Regions from separate parts of the Paenibacillus baimaensis genome, predicted to be linked through region 4. Evidence: riboswitches for the same ligand, from Rfam matches in the RefSeq annotation. Region 4 holds a riboswitch; each other region holds the start of a gene.
The links. A riboswitch is a leader RNA that binds a small molecule or an ion and turns the genes downstream of it on or off. The one in region 4 is predicted to bind cobalamin.
Positions count from the first base shown of each region.

Region 1: it holds a riboswitch for cobalamin, as region 4 does, so the genes downstream of both, OB236_RS29515 (ABC transporter substrate-binding protein) here and OB236_RS17020 (ABC transporter substrate-binding protein) in region 4, are expected to answer to the same signal.
Region 2: it holds a riboswitch for cobalamin, as region 4 does, so the genes downstream of both, OB236_RS01705 (ABC transporter substrate-binding protein) here and OB236_RS17020 (ABC transporter substrate-binding protein) in region 4, are expected to answer to the same signal.
Region 3: it holds a riboswitch for cobalamin, as region 4 does, so the genes downstream of both, cobJ (precorrin-3B C(17)-methyltransferase) here and OB236_RS17020 (ABC transporter substrate-binding protein) in region 4, are expected to answer to the same signal.

Region 1 is NZ_JAOQIO010000103.1:26,880-30,039, forward strand. It holds gene OB236_RS29500 (prenyltransferase) at 1-221, shown strand, start outside; gene OB236_RS29505 (DUF6081 family protein) at 249-977, shown strand; gene OB236_RS29510 (hypothetical protein) at 1,183-1,713, shown strand; cobalamin riboswitch at 1,717-1,872, shown strand; gene OB236_RS29515 (ABC transporter substrate-binding protein) at 2,028-3,071, shown strand; gene OB236_RS29520 (FecCD family ABC transporter permease) at 3,072-3,160, shown strand, end outside.
Region 2 is NZ_JAOQIO010000006.1:120,240-123,399, forward strand. It holds gene nikB (nickel ABC transporter permease) at 1-224, opposite strand, end outside; gene OB236_RS01705 (ABC transporter substrate-binding protein) at 226-1,827, opposite strand; cobalamin riboswitch at 2,005-2,200, opposite strand; gene OB236_RS01710 (AraC family transcriptional regulator) at 2,318-3,160, opposite strand, start outside.
Region 3 is NZ_JAOQIO010000077.1:262,761-265,920, reverse strand. It holds gene cobJ (precorrin-3B C(17)-methyltransferase) at 1-1,636, opposite strand, end outside; cobalamin riboswitch at 1,811-2,025, opposite strand; gene OB236_RS19045 (O-antigen ligase family protein) at 2,276-3,160, shown strand, end outside.
Region 4 is NZ_JAOQIO010000069.1:29,705-32,864, reverse strand. It holds gene OB236_RS17025 (aldo/keto reductase) at 1-729, opposite strand, end outside; cobalamin riboswitch at 1,046-1,242, shown strand; gene OB236_RS17020 (ABC transporter substrate-binding protein) at 1,433-3,016, shown strand; gene nikB (nickel ABC transporter permease) at 3,013-3,160, shown strand, end outside.

The sequences.
Region 1 (3,160 bases), on a different contig from region 4:
CATTCCTTTCGTTATTGGTGTGTGTCATTTTCAACGTGCTGCCTTATTATTCATTGATTGCTTTGGTTACTGTTATTCCTATATACAAGGTATATGGTATGCTGAAGTCAGAGAATCCTTCGGTCGCTTACCTGCCCTTGATGGGAGCTTCACTACGTGTTACAGTCCGCTGTGGGTCGATCATGATTCTGACGCTGCTGGCACATGGGATTTTTCAGTAAATTCAACCAGAGAAAGAGGCGGCTTGGATGAGCAGAGAGCACATATTAGGAGATTTTCATAACATTTTGTCTGGCAAGGATGTCTGGAAAATTGGCGGATTTCCGCTGCAGGACGGTTCCTTCTGGAATTATCGGGAGCCAAACGCTGTAGTTATCGTTCGTAATGGAATTTTATATGTACGAGCACCGCTCAGCCGCAAGCATGATCATGTGCAGTTCCTGGACAATGCGAAGCATATGTATTATTCAGTGGATGCTGTTCAGGTGCCGGAAGCAGGCGAGGTCAGCTTTGAGCTGCAAATCCGTTCGAGAACAACGGGGACAGCGGCCCACGATTTGTATGATGGTTTTGTTTCACTGAATTTGCTGGATTTTACTACAGGCGCAGCGCTTGATTTTTTTGTGGGAAATGATACTTATGCTAGCGTCTATGGAATTCTTCCTTTTCCTGGCGTCGAGGTTCCTGAGTCGGACAAAACCAGATTCTTTTGTATTTTCAAGGAAGAGACGGATTTTCAGCCGCGAGAGTTCAATACGTATCGAATTACGTATCATCGTGGAAATGACGAGGTTATTTTTGCGGTTAATGGTGTCGAAGTTCGGCGAGAACGGCAGGTGCCAATCAAGTTGAATCAATTCACGGTTGCGCTTGGAATTATGACGGAAAAGGATTTGACCCCTGAGGGCAGCGTATCGGTCCATGGCCAGACGGTTATTGCCGAGTGGACGCCAATTAAAGTGACGTATCAGGATTAAAGGCTGCTGCTTTCCTGAAGTTGCCGAAGTATTGTAATGATGTGTTTGTGTATGAGGTTGGATTCGAGATAACCCTTTGAGCCTGAACGGCTTGGAGGGTGTTTGTCATACGCATTAGTTTTTGTGGAATGATGGCTTTTGTGATAAGATGTGAGGTGAGATTTCAGTACGGACGGCTGGTTGGTTGGTCTGGGAGGAGAGACAGATGAAGGCGAAATTTGCATGTTTAGGGTTGATTTTATTGCTGATTTTGACAGGCTGTGGGGGGCCGAAGGCGGATGTGCCGATATTTATGATGTCGAGCAGTGGCATCCCAAGTGAAGTGGGCGATAAGCTGGAGGCTAGTCTGGTAGAAAAGCTTGGACAAGCACCAACGGTTAAAATACAAACAACGCCTATTTTTTCCATGGAAAAGCTGATCGTTGAAATTGCCGCTGGCGATAACGGAATCATTGTCGTACCTAAGGAGCAGTTCAAGGCGCTCGGTCAGCAGGGCGGTTATGTCAGTCTGGATGCGGTAGCCAAAGCCGAGGATTTCCCTGATGGTGTGATGGAGATCCCCGTGGATGGAAAATCCGGAGGCGTCGAGAAGCATCTCTATGGTATACCTCTGGAACAAACGAAGTGGTTGACAGATTTAAAGCTCAATGGTAAAGATCTGATTGCGTTTGTACCGGCTAATGCGAAGAAGCAGGATTTGGTCATGCAGGTTTTAAAAGTAATTGCCCAAAAATAACAACTTAATAAAGTTTGAACAGGTGCCTGTAAGCTGTCGCTTATCGGGTTAAAAGGGAAGCTGGTGCAAATCCGGCGCGGTCCCGCCACTGTAAAGGAGAAATCGTCAATCGGTTACAAACTCTCAAGTCAGGAAACCTGCCTGTTCACTGCAAAGACTGTCCCTTTCGAGGAAAAAGGAGCGTCGCGTTTGAATGATCGCAGGCTCTTCGAGCTTGGTGTAATCGTTTATTTAGCGCATGCCCCTCTTGTTTCTTTGTGAAAAGAAGCGAGAGGTTTTTCTTTTGTTGGGGGAAGCGAGGAAGGAGCTTTAAGATGAAGCTAGGGAATATAAGCAAGATGCAGCGCTACGGTTCGAAGCTGGTTGTGCTGATTGGTATGATTGTGCTGCTGATCATAGCAGGCTGCGGGAACTTAAGCGTATCACCAGGCAAGGGAGAGCTTGTTGAACCACCGAAGACGGGTACTGGCCAGGGTTTGCCTAATGGGGAGACAGCAGCAGCCCCAGCTGCTAAAGCGACAGTCTATCCGCTCAAAGTGAAGGACGCGACAGGGAAGGAATTTATTTTTGACAAAGCGCCTGCCAGACTGGTATCGATTTCTCCAAGTGAGACGGAGACGCTGTTCGCGCTCGGCTTGGGTGAGCAGGTTTATGGAGTATCGGATTTTTGCGATTATCCGGCAGAGGCTTTGAAGAAGCCGAAGATGGGCAGCATCGTCAAGCCTAATGAGGAAGCGCTGCTGGCATCGAATGCGGATCTGATTGTTACAGGCGTGTCGATGAAAATACCAGCCGTGGAGCAGCTGCGTTCGCTGAAATTGAATGTGTTCAAGGTAGATCCGAAAACTGTCGACGATGTGTTGAATAATACGCTGGTGTTCGGTCAAATTTTCAATAAGCAGGAACAGGCGGAGAAGCTGGTTGCCGAGATGAAGGCAGATCGCCAAAAGGTGACGGATGCCGTCAAGAACCTGCAACCGGAGCAGAAAAAACGCGTATTGCTTGAATTCTCACCAGGCTGGACAGTTGGTAAAGGCGAATTCATGGACGAGCTGATTACGTTATCCGGGGGTATCAATATTTATGGAGAAATGGCCGGCTATTCGCAGCTGAATGAAGAAAAGGTGATCGCCGCCAATCCGCAGATTATTTTGTACCCGAGCAATTTGATCGACGACAAATCCAAAAAAACTTTAGATCAAATTATTAAAGAACGCAGCGGCTGGGAAAAAATCGATGCCGTGAAAAACAATCGGATCGTGGGTGTCGACAAAGACTGGATCAGTCGTCCGGGGCCACGGATCACACAAGGTCTTGTTGATATTGCCAAGGGCATATACCCGGAATTGGTGAAATAAATGAAGCAAAAGCTGTTGATTTGGGGAGGGGCAGGCATGCTGCTCCTTCTTCTTGCCATTACGCTATCCTTATCGATTGGGACGGTCCA
Region 2 (3,160 bases), on a different contig from region 4:
GCTCTGTTAAGCCATCGTCCATATTGAACGGGGATCGGGTCGTTCAACCCAAGCTCCTCCCGCTTCACTGCAACCTCCTGCTCGGTAGGCTCTTTAATTCCGCTTAAGCTCAGCGCCTCTACAGCAGGATCGCCGGGAGAGACCAGATTCAGCATAAAAGCAATCAGCGATATACCGATCAGCACAGGAATAGCGGCCGTTATTCGGCGGAACACATATAGCATGCTACTTAGCCCATTCCAATTGCGGCAGAGTAGTGCCATAAATCGTCGCTTGATAGCCTTTAATCTTCTTGTTGTAAGCAATCAGGCTGGCATCATTGAACAGCGGAATTGTTGGCAAGTCCTGTACCGCCAAAGCTTGCAGCTCATTATAAATCTTGGCTCTCTCATCCATGCCAAGCGCATCCTTAGCCTCTTTAAGCAATTGATCCACACGGTCATTTTTGTAGCCCAGACTATAGCTCTTGTTGCTTGAACCTGTACTGCCCAAATAATTGGTGAACAGTGTGAACGGATCTCCGTTGGGAAGTCCTTGTGTGGCCAAAGCCAGATTATATTCGCCCTTACTCTGTGCTTCCTTGAATGCAGCGCCATCCAGAATACGGATGTCCACATCAAGGGAAAGCTCCTTGAATACCGCCTGCAGCAGCTCGGCCTGCGCTTTATAAGGATAACGGTCCAGCCCATAGGTCGGTACGATCAAATCGACCTTTTCACGTTTGCCGCCAAGCGCTTCAGCAGCTAATTTATTGGCTTCCGCCAAATTATAGTCCACTTTAAAATCCTTATAGAAAGGAGACGTTACATTCAGGAAATTAACCGTAGCGGTAGGGTAGCCCAAATAAAGCTCCTTCACCAATTGTTGGCGATCAATCGCCAGCGAAATCGCTTGCCGCAGCTTTGGATTGTCAAAAGGCGGCTTTTTGCCGTTCGGGTGCAGGTAGTGGGAAATCGTCGATTTCGCTACTGAAACCTCAAACTGCTTGTCCTTCAACAGCTCCTTGGCCAAGGCAGGAGGAATTGCACCCAAATCCATAACACCCATAATTTCACCTGATTTTAGAGCCGACAATCTTGTATCCGGGTCGGGAATAACACGGACGCGAATCGTCTTCGTTTTGGCTTTATCGCCATAATATCCATCATAAGCTTCCAGCAGCGCATATTGATCCTTCTCGTGCTTGATCAGCTTGAAAGGTCCTGTCCCTTGCGGCAATCCGTTAAAATCACCTTTTTCGTTAAAATTTTTGGGACTGTAGATCGGACTGGAGAAGTTAACCATCGAATACAACAGGGTTGGCTGCGGCGTCTCGAAGCTCAGCTTAAACGACATGTCGTCAACCTTGGTTACCTCTTTTAAACCGGGGTACGAGCTTTTAATGTCCAGTGTATAAAAGGGTGAGCTTTTGGGACTGGCAAGCTTATAACGGTTAAAATTGGCGATAACTGCATCGGCATTCAGCTTTTCTCCATCATGAAAAGTTACATTAGGGCGAAGCTGGAACGTCCACTCTTTGCCGTCCTCCGACATTTTCCAGGAAGCAGCGAGCTTAGGCGCAGGCTTACCGTCTTCGCCTGCTGTAATCAGCGGTTCCCATACATAGAGAATTGTGCTCGTGTAATAAGCATCCTGTGGACCCGGAGCCAGGTCGCGTGGAGCCGCCAATACGACCTCAGTTGGCTGTACTTGGCTGGGTGCTGCCGGTGGCTGCTCCGCCGTTTGCGGGCTCGGACTGCTGCAGCCCCATAAAGCGATTGCCATGCCGGCGCTTAACAGTCCTATCTTTGCATATTGTCGTGTTTGCTGGTACAACTTGCTTATCATGTTTCTTAAACCTTCTCTCATTTAGTAGTTACCTATTTTCATTACATACAGATACAGATACAGATACAAAAAAGACATCGTTCACCTCTGCCGTACAAAGGTAAACGATGCCCGTGATCGTATAGGCTATTGCTAACGATGGCTGTCTTTAACACCTTCCTATCTTCCGTAGGTTAAGCAGTGTCTGTCGAATAGGCAGGTCTCCTGGCTCCAGATTCATAGTCGACAAGCACCTTCCCGATCTTGCGATCAGTGGCATTTACGCTTTGACTCCTCTGTTACAGTGGCGGGACCGCATCGGTTTTTCACCGAACTTCCCTATTAAGCTCTGAGCGAGATTGCGATACAGAGCACCTATTCACATAATATGTAATTGTTACTATTAAGAATATACACTACTATTCTCTATTAATCAATGGAAGGTGTACAAGTATTTAAGAAACAGCAAATAGGCCAGCTATATACGAAGCCGACCTGACTCTTACCATAATCATGTGGGATCGGAGTTGCTGCCGGCTGGCTCCCCGGTTGTTGACAAAAGCTTGTATTGCTGAGGCGTAATCCCCTCCCTTTTCTTAAACTTACGGATAAAATAAGTCTGATCAGCGTAACCAACCTGCTCTGTCACCTCTTTTACCGTCCAGTTGTTCGTTTGCAATAGTTCCTTCGCCTTTTCCATTCGAAGCTCGTCTACATATTCACTGATGCCAATCCCCATCTGATTCTTGAAATAACGGGACAAATAGGAGGGCGATAGCGAGAACTGCTCTGCGATTTTACTCAGACTGAGCGTACCGTCCATGTAATTATCATGAATGTACGTAGACAGCTTGTCGCGCAGCTCAAAGTTTTTGCTTTCCTTTTTCATAGAAATGTCATCGGCCAGCCGACCGCAAAACCTCACAAAGGCTCGCTCAAACTCATCCAACGTCTCAAATTCAAAGGCACGCAGTGCAACCTTTTCCCTCTCCCCTTCGTGATTAAGCGGCAGGTTGATCTCCTCCAGCTGCTTGACTACCCCATCGAATAAGCGAAAACAGATGCTTTGCACAAAAGAAACCGCAAGATCATACCTGCGAATTTCAATCATCTCGTCATGAATGGCACGGATGGCCCCTTCTTTACTCCCCTGCTTTAGTGCTTTAACAAGCTGTTCCTCAAATTCATGCATAGGCTGAGACAACGAAGTTGGGGAAGGAAGGTCCTGGTATTGAATCACACAATTGTGTCCCTTCATAAACCGGTATTGGGCCGATTCATACGATTGCCTGAAATATTTAGGAATAGCAAGCGCATCCTCAAAAATATCACTGACCCCTACCGTCACCGTAAA
Region 3 (3,160 bases), on a different contig from region 4:
CACCATAGCAGGCCATTCCGCAGCCATTGAAGCCGATTCGCATTTCTTTGGGAACGCCCAGCCCACCGAGCTTCGCCTGCAGTTCCTCTGCATAAGGAATAGACTCACCCTTCTCTCCATTGCAAAAATCGCAAGCCTTTACCTGTGCGACATCGCCAATCGGAGCCAGCAAAAAGCCTTCCATCCTAAGCTTATCCGTAATCTCTGCCGGATTGTCTGTAGGCACACGCAAGATCAGTTGATGATGTGGTGTATATTCCATCGATCCCTTGTCGCCGACAACGGCTGCCAAAGTCAGCATCTGCTTCGCCGTGAACTGCTTGTTGGCCACGCCTGGGCTGACGGCCAGCTCAAAGATCGACTGCTGCCTGAACAAACCTGCGGTGACCGCAGCAGGTGCTGCAGATCGTGCTGGTTCATCTGTTGATGCAGTCACCGCAGATGGAGCCGCCAACGTGTTGGTTACTCCCACTCCATTCCTTCGATCCACAAGCTGCAGAGCCTCCATGGCCAGCAGCAGTGGATCTGAACTGACGTGGCGTTCTGCTACTGCTACAGCACTCGGCTCAACAGCAGTGGACACACCTGCCAGCTTCGGTGTACCTGTTGTTCCCGGGCCTGGCGATGCGGAGCTCGTTAACAGGGTACCTGGCTGGCGGATTGCTGCTGACGTCGACCCAACGTTCGGGATGCGCTCATCCTCCTCGTCATCCCATTCCTCATCGTCTATATCCTCAATCAGGGAGTCTCCTTCTTCTTCGGATTCCCATTCCTCATCATCGTACTCATCATTTGCTTCCTCTGGCAGCTGCTCCAGCGCCCAAGGCTCTGCTTCCTGCCGCAGCCTCTGATGCGGCCGCAGTGGCTGCACGTCGGCACCAAGCGTGTACTTGCGTTGGTAGCCACGAGGCGTAATCATCAATCCGTCATAGACCATTGTCGACGAATTGCCGATAATGACCGTAGTCAACATGCCAATATCGTGATCCAGCATATCCCGCAGATTCGTCAGTACGATATGCTGACGATCCCGATACGCGCTTTTCACAATACCGACTGGTGTTTCCGGTGAACGATACTTCAGCAGAATCCGCTGTGTCTCCACAATTTGCCGAGTACGTCTGCCGCTTCGCGGATTGTACAAGGCGATTACGAAGTCCGCCTGTCCAGCCGCTTCAACACGCCGCTCAATCAGTTCCCAAGGCGTCAAATGGTCGCTAAGACTGATCGTGCAGGAATCATGCATAATCGGAGCGCCCAGCAGTGATGCCGATGAGTTAATCGCCGAAATACCGGGAATAATCTCAACCTCCACGCCGCCCTCCGGGTGCCAACCCTTTTCCATCAGTACTTCGTACACCAGACCCGCCATTCCGTATACACCAGCGTCACCGCTCGAAATGACCGCAACCTTTTTCCCTGCTTCCGCCTGCCGCACCGCCTCTTGAGCACGGCTTACTTCCTCAGTCATACCCGTTCTTACAATTTGCTGATCGCTCAGCAAACCGCTGATTAAGTCTACGTAGGTGTTGTAACCGATGATTACATCGCTCTCCTGGAGCGCTTCACGAGCCCGTTTCGTTATATGTTCAAAGCTGCCGGGTCCAAAACCGACAATCAGCAATTTCCCTGCCACAAGCTGCACATCCTTTCCCTATCCACATCGATAAAATGACAACAAAAAAAGCACTTCCAATGTGTTAGAAATGCTGTTGCATCACATACATACAGGGTATCGACAATAGGCTCTCTGCCCTTTACCTCTGTAAGTAAGCCAGTCTCTAACACTTGCCTAAATCCACGTAGGTTAACAGTGTTGTTTAAACAGGCAGGTTTCCTGACTCAGAACATCGTGCCCGATTCCTTCCCAAAGCACTAATACTGCTTCAGTGGATCCATCTTTCAGGCATTTGCCAATCTCGATTAGCGTTCTCTACAGTGGCGGGTCCGTGCCGGATTTTAACCGGCTTCCCTTTTAAGCGAATGAGATTTCTCAGCACTCGCACCTATTCTATCACGTATACAATTGTCTAGTTTCATCATATCACCCGTAAGGAAGCTTTGTCTAATGATATCATTAATGGATAGTGGCTGAATTTCAACAAATAAATAAAAGCTGGCTATTGACTTGATACAAAACGTATCGTATTATTCATTTATAGATACTTGTTACAAAACGTGTCAAAGATGTGAGTATGAAAATTTTTGAATACTTATTAAGTAGGATATTAAGCAAATTCCACTTTTATACTAATTATGATAGGGCGTGGCAATATTGGTATTACAGCGAACAGGACTGCTGTACGTGATGTTATCGTTGCTTTGTATTGGGATTCTGGCAGCCGGTATTATGACGGATTCCTTGCTCATTATATTGATTGCGATAGCATTAACTTACGGGTTGTTCCTCTCTCTTCGATATCCTTTTATTCCTCTTGTGGCTTACTCGGTGGCAATTCCTTTCGAGGATATTCTTAGGGTGGGGGGGATTTTTAATACTTTGACCAAGGGGTTCGGCCTTCTTTTTGCAGCTGTATATCTGATTACCCATTTCCGCCAAATCAAGTTTAATCTCATACCGGCCGTTTGGTGGGTATGGTTGGTATGGAACATAGCCAGCATCCTCTGGACGCCTGATGCTTTCTTCGCCGCAGTATGGTTCAGCGTTGCAACTTATGTGCAATTGTTCTTTATGTTGGTGTTGATGGTCAATTTACTACATCAAAACCCGAAACGGATCCCCATTCTATTAGCCTTTTACAGTATTGCCACAACAATTACTTCATTATATAGCATCGTGAATTTCATGCAAGGCGCTGATCTGACAGAGGGTACACGTACCGGCGCCTTCGAGGAACAAAGCGTTGCCCATTTTGCCGCCATGATTATTCCCGGCCTGCTGTACCTTATCCACTGTGTATTGCACAGCAAATCAATTTTACTCAGGGTTGGGTTAATTCCGATTGCCCTGATTCAAATCACAGCCGTCATTCTCTCTGGTACGCGCAGCGCCTGGATGGGATTAGCTGCCGCTCTACTGTTTATGCTGCTCGCTAATTTTAACTGGAAAAAGGCAGTCGCCGTCATTCTGGTCAGCGGAATTGTGTTGTTTGGGGTTACTTCCATCCCTGAGCTTGAACATATTATTACAGCCCGTTCT
Region 4 (3,160 bases):
TGCCAGCCTGTGAAGAGTCTCAAGCAGAATGCTCCCATCAGCTTGAATGGCCTCTGGCAGCGCATCCTTCTCCAGAAAAAACAGACCCTGCAAAAACACACTTCGAACGACTATCCATTTCCCCCTGCTGGTAAAATCATCGAGCGCGCCGCAATGAACCATTCGTCTGTCAAACAAGTTAAGAGGAAGCTGCACCATGTCAAATATATCATCCTGCACCAATCCGGCGCTGTAGGCATACTGCTCGACAGGATCGGCTCCAAACGATATGCCGGCTCTTTGAATGAAACCCTCCTTCTGCAGCTTGTGTAGTATACGGTTCACCTTGTCTCCGTATACTTGCAGCATAACAGGATCATGAATCATTAATGCAGACAAAGAATCGACCTTCAGACGGCAAATAATTCGTTCGGTCGTCTGCACCATCTGACGCTCCAGCTCCAGCTCGGAGGTGTGATGAAGATCAACCTTCAGCTTTGATGCTATAAACGGCGGTTGTTTACCTATGAAAAAGCGACCCAGCTTCAGTTCTGCATCTCCATACTCATGAGCTGTGTCATAACAATTAATACCTGTATGCTCGCAATATTCAAGTAAGGCGCTCCCATCCACAGTACCGAGGCGATTGTTAATTCCATAGCTGCCCAGTCCCAATTGTGCAGTACCCAGCATATATCGTGATAATTTCAGTCCATTGCGTTCGATATACGGTACAGCCGTGCCGATCATCGTTTTCCTCCTGTCTTGTATCTTCTTCCACCCTTGGATATAGTTTGGATTTCAACAACAGTATTATGGTCTGACCATATTATTTAAATTTTATACTCTTACCCGGCAAGTTGTCAATACAAGTTTGTCATCGTTTGTCCGAATTTTTAGACTTCGCTATCCGATTTAAATGGAGCTGCTTGTATGCACTATTAATGGTTGTACAAACCGATAATTCCAAAACCATAACGATAATGACAGCTGCAATTTTTATTTCACTTACTCGATATTTGTATTGCATAAGATATTAATATTGTTTATGATCAAGGTTGATAATTGAATATTTGTGGGAACAGGTGCTTCAGCAAGCTGAAGCTTAAAAGGGAAGTTCGGTGCAATGCCGACGCGGTCCCGCCACTGTAACGGAGAAGTCCTCAACGATAATGCCACTGATCTTAGCAAGGTTAAGATTGGGAAGGCCGTTGATGATCATGATCCCGAAGCCAGGAGACCTGCCAGTTCTGACAACACTGCTTTTACCTACGAAGGATAGGGAGGTGTTAAGGACGGCCAAAAGTTTCATACAATAAAACTATGGGCATCTTTACCTTTTTCTTGTTATAGGGTAACGATGTCTTTTTTGCATTGTATACGATGTTCCGGCTTTAACAAGGTGGCACAGGAAATACAATTATGAGAAGGAACACAGGAGGAGACAAACAAGATGTTGATTTATTTAAAGAAAACTAGTTGGTTCACATTCGTTTTGACTTTACTCATCGCATTATCCGCTTGCAGCACGGCTACAAACTCGGCTAGTTCAGGTACAGGTGCTAACAATGCCGCAGCAGGTACAAGCTCCGCGATGGCCGATCAGCAGGTGCTGAAATATGTTACCTTGAATATGCCCCGCTCGTTGGATCCAACTAATGTAGATGCACAACGAATTACGTCGGACGGGATTGCCGAGCCATTGGTCATGCTCAATGATGATGCGACCTTACGTCCATGGCTGGCCAAGTCATGGAAAAACGTAGAGCCTACCCTTTGGGAAATGGAGCTGCAGCCTAATGTGAAGTTTTGGAGCGGAGCAGTGATGGATGCGGCAGCAGTCAAAGCAGCGCTCGAACGCCATCAGAAGCTGAACAAGCGGGCTTCCTCACAGATCGGCGGCGTGGAGTTCATCGTCAAGGATGCATTGCACATTCAGTTCAAAACACCTAAGCCTGACCCGGCTTTTATTTTCAAGCTTACCGGATTTGCAATCCATAATGCGGCTGAGGCGGATCGTCTTGGCGATAAGTTTAATAAAGAAGCCGATTTAACCGGATTTATGAAACCCACGCAATTTATTCCCGGCGAGCTGCTGATTGCCGAAGCCGTTCCCACATATTGGGGCACGAAGCCGAAGCTTCAGCGTGTCGAGGCAAGGCTGGGTTCCGATGGTCAAGGTCGCCTGCTCGCTATGAAAAGCGGAGATACTGACGCCGATATGAATGTGGAGGTTGAACAACGGATTGCCTATGAAAAGGATAAAAAATTCAATGTGCTGTACCCTCCGGGCTCAACGCGCAATTTATGGCTGAACATTAAAAAGGTTCCCGCTTTTCAAGACCCCAAGGTTCGCTTGGCTATAAGCCTGGCCTTGGATCGCAAAGAGCTCATTGACGGTGTGAGCCGTGGATTTGCGGAGCCCGTGACAGGCCACTTCCCGAAGGGACTTCCGTATGCACTGGACAAAGGGCCGGAATCCGACCGTGCCAAGGCAGCGCAGCTGCTTGAAGAAGCAGGCTGGAAAGCCGGAGCAGACGGTGTTCGTACCAAGGATGGTCAAAAGCTGCAGTTCAAGCTGCTGACTTACTCGTTCTTTCAGCCAACTGCTGTAGCTTTGCAAAGCCAGTTAAAGGCTGTCGGCGTTAATATTGAAATTGCACCTGTTGAAACAACAGCTTCGAATCAGTTAATGCTTGACGGCAATTTCGAGATGGCTACCTACTGCTCCTGCGGCAGTGTAACCGGAGATATCGGAGGCCAATTGAAATCGTACTACCGGAGTGGCATTGTCAGCAATTATGGTGGATACAGCAATCCTGAGGTGGACAAGCTGATCGATCAGCTGTCAGCTGAATTTGATACCAACAAGCAAAATGAGCTGGCGAATCAAGTTCAGAAGATCGTACTGGATGAAACCGCAATCGTATATATGTATAACTCGGCAAGCTGGGGCTCGGCCTACAACAACAAGGTGAAAGGCATAGATGAGAACCTGAGAACGAAGATTGTACCGGAAATGTACATCAGCAAATGAGTATTTTCAAATATCTGCTCATTCGTATAGCGGTCACCATTCCTGTACTTCTCGGTGTCACTCTGCTCATATTTTCGTTATTACGTTTTATTCCAGGTGACCCTGCGCAGATGATTTTGCTGACGATGTTTGATCCCGGGGCAA